2 linked regions of the Marinobacterium aestuarii genome follow. The protein of the gene in region 1 interacts with the protein of each later gene in a pairwise test. Links are inferred from orthologs where the notes say so. Each region holds a gene or a part of one and is shown in the gene's direction. Other genes may lie near its edges. The genes, in order: kdsB and A8C75_RS16170.

The links.
Region 2: the proteins of kdsB (region 1) and A8C75_RS16170 interact in binary tests that used the Escherichia coli proteins (3 or more experiments, as listed by UniProt). The link is inferred for Marinobacterium aestuarii from one-to-one orthologs.

What each region holds. Positions count from the first base shown.
Region 1 is NZ_CP015839.1:1,815,906-1,819,222, forward strand. Bases 97-3,095 are described here. They hold kdsB (3-deoxy-manno-octulosonate cytidylyltransferase), read left to right. Parts: upstream 97-1,213; coding sequence 1,214-1,978; downstream 1,979-3,095. Other genes in these bases: lpxK (tetraacyldisaccharide 4'-kinase), read left to right, coding at 97-1,014; A8C75_RS08130 (Trm112 family protein), read left to right, coding at 1,011-1,217; A8C75_RS08140 (DHA2 family efflux MFS transporter permease subunit), read right to left, coding at 1,982-3,095. In the rest of the region: more of lpxK, read left to right, coding at 1-96; more of A8C75_RS08140, read right to left, coding at 3,096-3,317. UniProt on the Escherichia coli protein: Activates KDO (a required 8-carbon sugar) for incorporation into bacterial lipopolysaccharide in Gram-negative bacteria.
Region 2 is NZ_CP015839.1:3,687,659-3,690,844, forward strand. Bases 151-3,018 are described here. They hold A8C75_RS16170 (TetR/AcrR family transcriptional regulator), read left to right. Parts: upstream 151-1,218; coding sequence 1,219-1,818; downstream 1,819-3,018. Other genes in these bases: A8C75_RS16165 (ABC transporter substrate-binding protein), read right to left, coding at 151-716; A8C75_RS16175 (iron-containing alcohol dehydrogenase), read left to right, coding at 2,140-3,018. Outside these bases: more of A8C75_RS16165, read right to left, coding at 1-150; more of A8C75_RS16175, read left to right, coding at 3,019-3,186. UniProt on the Escherichia coli protein: Involved in response to both electrophiles and reactive chlorine species (RCS). Represses the transcription of the nemRA-gloA operon by binding to the NemR box.

The sequences.
Region 1 (3,317 bases):
TATCAGGGAAGTCGCTGGCTGTGTGTACTGCGCCCGCTGGAGTGGTTGTTCCGTCATCTTGTGCTGCGCCGTCGCGCGCAGTATCTGTCCCATCCTGAGCTTGTCTGGCAGCCGCCGGTACCGCTGATCATCGTTGGTAATATCTCCGTAGGTGGAACCGGCAAAACACCGCTGGTGCTGGCGCTGCTGCAGTGGGCGCAGGCGGCGGGCTACAAGCCCGGTGTGGTGAGTCGAGGCTACGGCTCCAAAGCGTCGCGGTACCCCTGTCTGGTGGTTGCGGGCGCGAACGCGGCCGAGGTGGGGGATGAGCCGCTGCTGATCGTCGAGCGCAGTGGCTGTGCGCTGGTGATAGACCCGGACCGCGTCGCGGCGGCGAAGTATCTGCTGCAACAGACCGACTGTAATCTGATCATCAGTGATGACGGTCTGCAGCATTATCGCCTGGGGCGCAGCGTCGAAATTCTGGTGCTGGACAGTGAGCGCGGCCTTGGCAGCGGGCGCTGCCTGCCGGAGGGGCCCTTGCGCGAGCCGCCAGAACGCATGGATTCGGTCGATCTTGTTGTGGTGAACGGTGACGGGCCCTTTCGCCCTGTCGGTGCCCATATGATGCAATTGATGCCGGGCGCGCTGCGGGCGCTTGATGGCAGTGCCAGCCTGCAGGCTGCAAATTGGCCGGGTGCGCGGCGGGTGCATGCGCTGGCCGGTATCGGCAACCCGCAGCGTTTCTTCGACAGTTTGCGTCGGCTGGGATTTGACCCCATTGCCCACAGTTTTGCTGATCATCATGCCTTCAGTGCCGAAGACCTTGAATTTGGCGATGATCTGGCGCTGATCATGACGGAAAAAGATGCGGTGAAGTGCCGTAATCTGGCACCGGCGAACAGCTGGTATCTGCCGGTGGAGGCGCGGCTGGACACGCTATTTGAATCTGCGCTTGCGACGCAGTTAAATAGACAAGATTCCCCAGGGCCCGGGTTGCGGGTGTCTGATGCTATTTCAGGTGAGAGACAATGATGGATAAGAAACTGCTCGATATTCTGGTGTGTCCGGTGTCCAAGGCGTCGCTGCACTATCACAGGGAAACCGACGAGCTGTTCTGCAGTGCCAGCGGTCTGGCGTACCCGATCCGTGACGGCATTCCGGTGATGCTGGAAACCGAAGCGCGCAAGCTGACCGAAGCCGAGCGCGAGGCACTGAAAAAGCAGGTGCGCCCATGAGCTTCACAGTTATTATTCCGGCCCGTTTCGGCTCCACCCGTTTCCCCGGCAAGCCGCTGGCCGATATTGCCGGCAAGCCGATGATTCAGCATGTCTACGAGCGTGCCTGCCTGAGCGACGCGACGCGGGTGCTGGTTGCCACCGATGATGTGCGTATTGCTGATGCGGCCCGTGGCTTTGGCGCCGAAGTGTGCATGACCTCGGCGGATCATCCCTCAGGTACCGACCGCTTGCAGGAAGTGGTGGCGATCCTTGGCATGGCGGATGACGATATAGTGGTCAATGTGCAGGGTGATGAGCCGTTGATTCCACCGGCAATCATCAACCAGGTGGCGGCCAACCTTGCGGCTAACCCCCAGGCGGGGATCGCGACCCTGTCGGAGCCGGTGGATGAAATCGCCGGGCTGATGAATCCCAATGTGGTCAAGGTAGTGACGGATCGTTTTGGCATGGCGCTCTATTTCAGCCGTGCCACCATTCCCTGGCCGCGGGATTCCTTCGCCACTGCTGGCGGGCGCGAGCAGATGCCGGCCGGGTTCGAGTGGCAGCGCCATATTGGTATCTATGGCTATCGCGTGCGGTTGCTGAACGACTTCGTACAGTGGCCCCCGGCAGCGGTCGAGACCACGGAATGCCTCGAGCAGCTGCGCGCACTCTGGAACGGCGCCCGCATTCATGTGGCGGTCGCGGCCGAGTTGCCGCCGGCGGGTGTGGATACCCCGGAGGATCTGGAGCGCCTGCGGATCCTGCTCGGAGCCTGATTCCTACCTAGTGTTTTGTGGGCGCGGAGCCTGCATCAGGGGGAGTAGCAGCAGGGCGGCCAGGGTCACCCAGATCATGATCTGAAAATCCTGCAGGTACGCCAGTATCTGGGCCTCGCGCGTTACGGTGGCGTTCAGCGCGCCGAGCCCCGCCGGGCTCTCCAGGCTCCAGGCGCCGGTGTTGATGACCTGCTGCAATGGCAGGCTGAAGTCCGTGATATAGGTTGCGAAGGCGGCGTGGTTGGCTTGGGTGTTGTGGGCCAGCAGGGTGACCATCCAGGCGATGCCGATGCTGCTGCCGATATTGCGCATCAGGCTGAATAGCGCTGTGCCCTCGTTGCGAAATGCCGGCGCCAGGGTGGCAAATGCCAGGGTGCTTAGCGGCACAAACACAAAGCCCAGCCCCAGTCCCTGGGTGATACCCGTGCGTACCAGTTCCCACTGGCTGATGTCCGGTGTAAAGAACGTCATTTCCCACAGCGAATAGCTGATCAATACCAGTCCCAGTGCAATTTTGTAGCGATTGTCCGTGCCCTGCAGGCGCCCGGCTATCAGCATGGCAAGCATGGTGCCTATGCCTCTTGGGGCTAGCAGCAGTCCGGTGGTCATGACCGGGTAGCCCGACAGGTGCTGCAAAAAGGGTGGCAGCAGCGCCATGGTCGCCAGCAGGATGATGCCAACGGCGAAGATCATGATGAGCCCGACGCTGAAATTGCGGTCACGAAAAATACCGGGGCTGATGAAGGGCTGTGCTGCGGTGCAGCTGTGGACCACAAACAGGTAGCCGCAAAGCACTGTCAGCGAGAGCTCAAGCATGATTTCGGGCGAGTTCAGCCAGCCCAGCAGTTCGCCTCGATCAAGGGCCATTTGCAGTGCGGCTATGGTGAGGCCGAGAAAGGCAAATCCCGGCAGGTCAAAGCGACGCGTGCGATCGGTGGGGGTTTCGTCGAGAAACAGCAGCAGGCCCAGCCAGGCCAGAATGCCAAAGGGCAGGTTGATGTAGAACACCCAGCGCCAGCTGTAGTATTCGGTGAGGTAGCCGCCAAGCGTCGGTCCCAGTATGGGGCCAACCATCACGCCGACGCCCCACATGGCCATGGCGGAACCGTGCTTTTGGGGCGGGTGGCTGTCCAGCAGTACCGCCTGGGACAGCGGCACCAGAGCGGCGCCGAAAATCCCCTGCAGCAGGCGGAACAGTACCATCTGATCCAGGTTCTGGGCGGCGCCGCAGAGCATGGAGGTCAGGGTAAAGCCGATGATCGAAGCGCTGAACAGGCGCTTGCGCCCAAAGCGTGCAGCCATGAAACCGGTCAGCGGCATGAAGATCGCCGCACCCACG
Region 2 (3,186 bases), 1.9 Mb from region 1 along the record:
TTGGTGGTGCAGCTCAGAAAATGTTCCTTGTCGACCCCACTGCCAAAATCAACCTTCACCATGTCGTACTTGCCGAGAATAGCCGTTGGCGCCCAGTAGTAGCCCAGCCAGGCCTCCTCACGCTCATAGGCACGGGCAATGGAACCATCCAGCCCCGCCGCCGAACCCGGATCAATCAGTTCAAACCCGGCGTCTTCCAGCTTGAGGGCGCGGTACAGGTTATTCACCACCAGCTGGCAACCCCAGCCCGCCGGGCAGCCTATCAGGGCCGAGCGATCCGGATCTTCCGGGTGGATAAACAGCTTGGCGTTGGCTTTTACGCCTTCAATGGTGGCCAGGCTCGGGTCCTTGTCGACCATGTACTTGGGCACCCAGAGCGCTTCCTCGCCACCTTCAGACAGCACCTTGCCGGCTACCTGCAGTTGACCCTCGGCCACGGCCTTGTCCAGCGCGGCCTGGAATGAGTTGGTCCAGAGCTCAGGCGCTATATCCGGCTCCCTCTTCTCCATCATGGAAGTAGTGGTGGGCATGGTATCGCCGGGCACCAGCTCTGCGGCACAGCCAAAACCATGTTCAAGTATGAAACGGTCTATATTGGCGATCAGTGTCGCCGAACTCCAGTTCATGTCTGCGATCGTGACCTTGCCGCAATCTTCGGCGGCGAAGCCGGTGGATGCAGCCAGCATAAGCGCGACTGCTGCGAGAGACTTCTTCATGGCGGACTCCTGTTTCATCAATTAGCACTCGTCACTGAACAGCCTGAATCTCACACCCAGATTAGTTCCAAATCAGCAACAATGCGCCTGACGGTTTTATTGTTATAAGCTTAGACAATAAACAAAAATCAAACATTTACAACAAGTTACAAACATATTCATTGACGACAACAAACACTCTGCCTGTCGTCACGAGCAGACACTATATCATTTAAAAACAGAATAAACACAGCTGCCCCGGGGCCTAAGCGGACCCAAGGCCTGCTCCCGGTAACCCGCGTCCCTGCGCGATACGCACCCTCTATCTTGCTGCACACAGGAGCGCGACTCATTGAATCAGTGTGGCACAGAGTCCAGTCATTAGCCGTGCCACAGAAGGCGATTCGGCGCAGCAATAGCGCCTGCCGGCACCCGCCTGCGCCCTGCACCTTGCCTGAAAACAGCGCTAGACGACCGGTCTAATTACACGTAGACTCGCCCCACTGACTACAGGATCACCGCCATGACCGACCAAAGCACCGTCCGACAGCATATTCTTGATGCCGCCAGGCCCGTGATCCTGCACAAGGGCTTCACCGCCGCCGGCCTGAGTGAAATTCTGCGCTGTGCCGCCGTTCCCAAGGGTTCGTTCTATCACTACTTCAAATCCAAGGAACTGTTTGGCGAGGCCATGCTGGAGGCTTACTTCAGCGATTACCTGGCCCGCCTCGATGGCCTGCTGACGGATACCGGTGAGCCTGCCGCCCAGCGGCTGATGGGCTACTGGTCGCTGTGGATGGAAACACAGCTGGCCGAGGATCCGGTGGGCAAGTGCCTGGCGGTAAAGCTCAGCGGCGAGGTGTCGGATCTGTCCGAAGCCATGCGCTGCGCCCTGCACAAGGGTACCAGCCGTATTGTCGAGCGCCTCTCACGCTGCATTGAAGAGGGCCGCATCGATGGCTCGGTCAGTAGCAGCCTGTCATCCAACCAGCTGGCGGAAGCCCTGTACCAGATGTGGCTGGGCGCCACCCTGCTGACCAAGGTCCGCCGCGATGACAGCGCCCTTAAAACCGCCATGCACTCAACCCGCGCGGCCCTGGGGCTGGCAGCCTGTCGGACTTAACACTGATCTACTGCGGAAAAACCGCCTTTGGTCATTTTTCGTGCTCTTTTTGACTCGTCGCAGGCTCCTCGGTCTTCGACCCCGCTAAAGCGGTTCTTTACACTGCGTTCCAAGTGTTAAATAGAACCACTATTTGCCTCAAAAGAGCTCAAAAACTGCCTCAAAACGGACTTTCCCTCGCTACGACCGGCCAAGCCCGACAGGCTGCTGGCCGACAACACGCGATAAACACGCCCTTAAAAATACAGAGCACCGCCACCTTATACCGCTGGCGGTTATTTTTTACCTTATCATTAGACGACCGGTCTAATTGGAGCAAGCATGAACAGCTTTAGTTTCTACAACCCGACCCGCATCATCTTTGGACAGGACAGCCTGTCCCAGCTGGACAGCCAGATCCCCCAGTCCGCCCGCGTGCTGATTCTGCTGGGCGGCAACAGCGCCCGCCACAACGGCACTCTGGACGAAGTCACCGCGGCCCTTGGCGAGCGGACAGTGTTTGAATTCAACGGCATTGAGCCCAACCCCAGCTACGAGACCCTGATGGAAGCCGTCGCCCTGGTACGGCGTGAAAAGCTGGACTTCCTGCTGGCCGTCGGCGGCGGTTCGGTGATCGATGGCACCAAGTTTGTCGCCGCCGCCGTGCCCTTTGACGGCGAGCCCTGGGGCATCCTTGAAAGCGGTGGCCAGCGCATCGAACGGGCGCTGCCTTTTGGCACAGTGCTGACCCTGCCCGCCACCGGCTCGGAAATGAACAACGGCGGCGTAGTCACCCGTAAAGCCACCCAGGACAAGCTCCCGTTCCGCAGCCAGCATGTATTCCCGCAGTTTTCGGTTATGGACCCCACCAAGACCTATACCCTGCCGCCGCGCCAGATCGCCAACGGCGTCGTGGATGCCTTCGTGCACATTACCGAGCAGTACCTCACTTACCCTGCCGGCGGCATGGCACAGGATCGCTTTGCCGAAGGCCTGCTGCAGACCCTGGTCGAGATTGGCCCCAGAGCACTGGAAACGCCGCAGGACTATGAGACCCGCGCCAACCTCATGTGGGTGGCAACACTCGCACTCAACGGCCTGATCGGCGCCGGTGTGCCGCAGGACTGGGCAACCCACATGATCGGCCACGAACTGACAGCTCTCTACGATATCGACCATGCCCGCACCCTCGCCATAGTGCTGCCGTCCTTGCTGCAGGTGCAGCGAGAAGACAAGCGCGGCAAGCTGCTGCAGTACGCCGAACGGGTGTGGCATATCACCGAAGGTGACGACGACGCCCGCATCGACCAGGCCATTGCGCACACCCGTGCGTTTTTCGAAAGCGTCGGTATCGCCACGCGCCTGGGCGATTACGATCTGGGCCCCGAA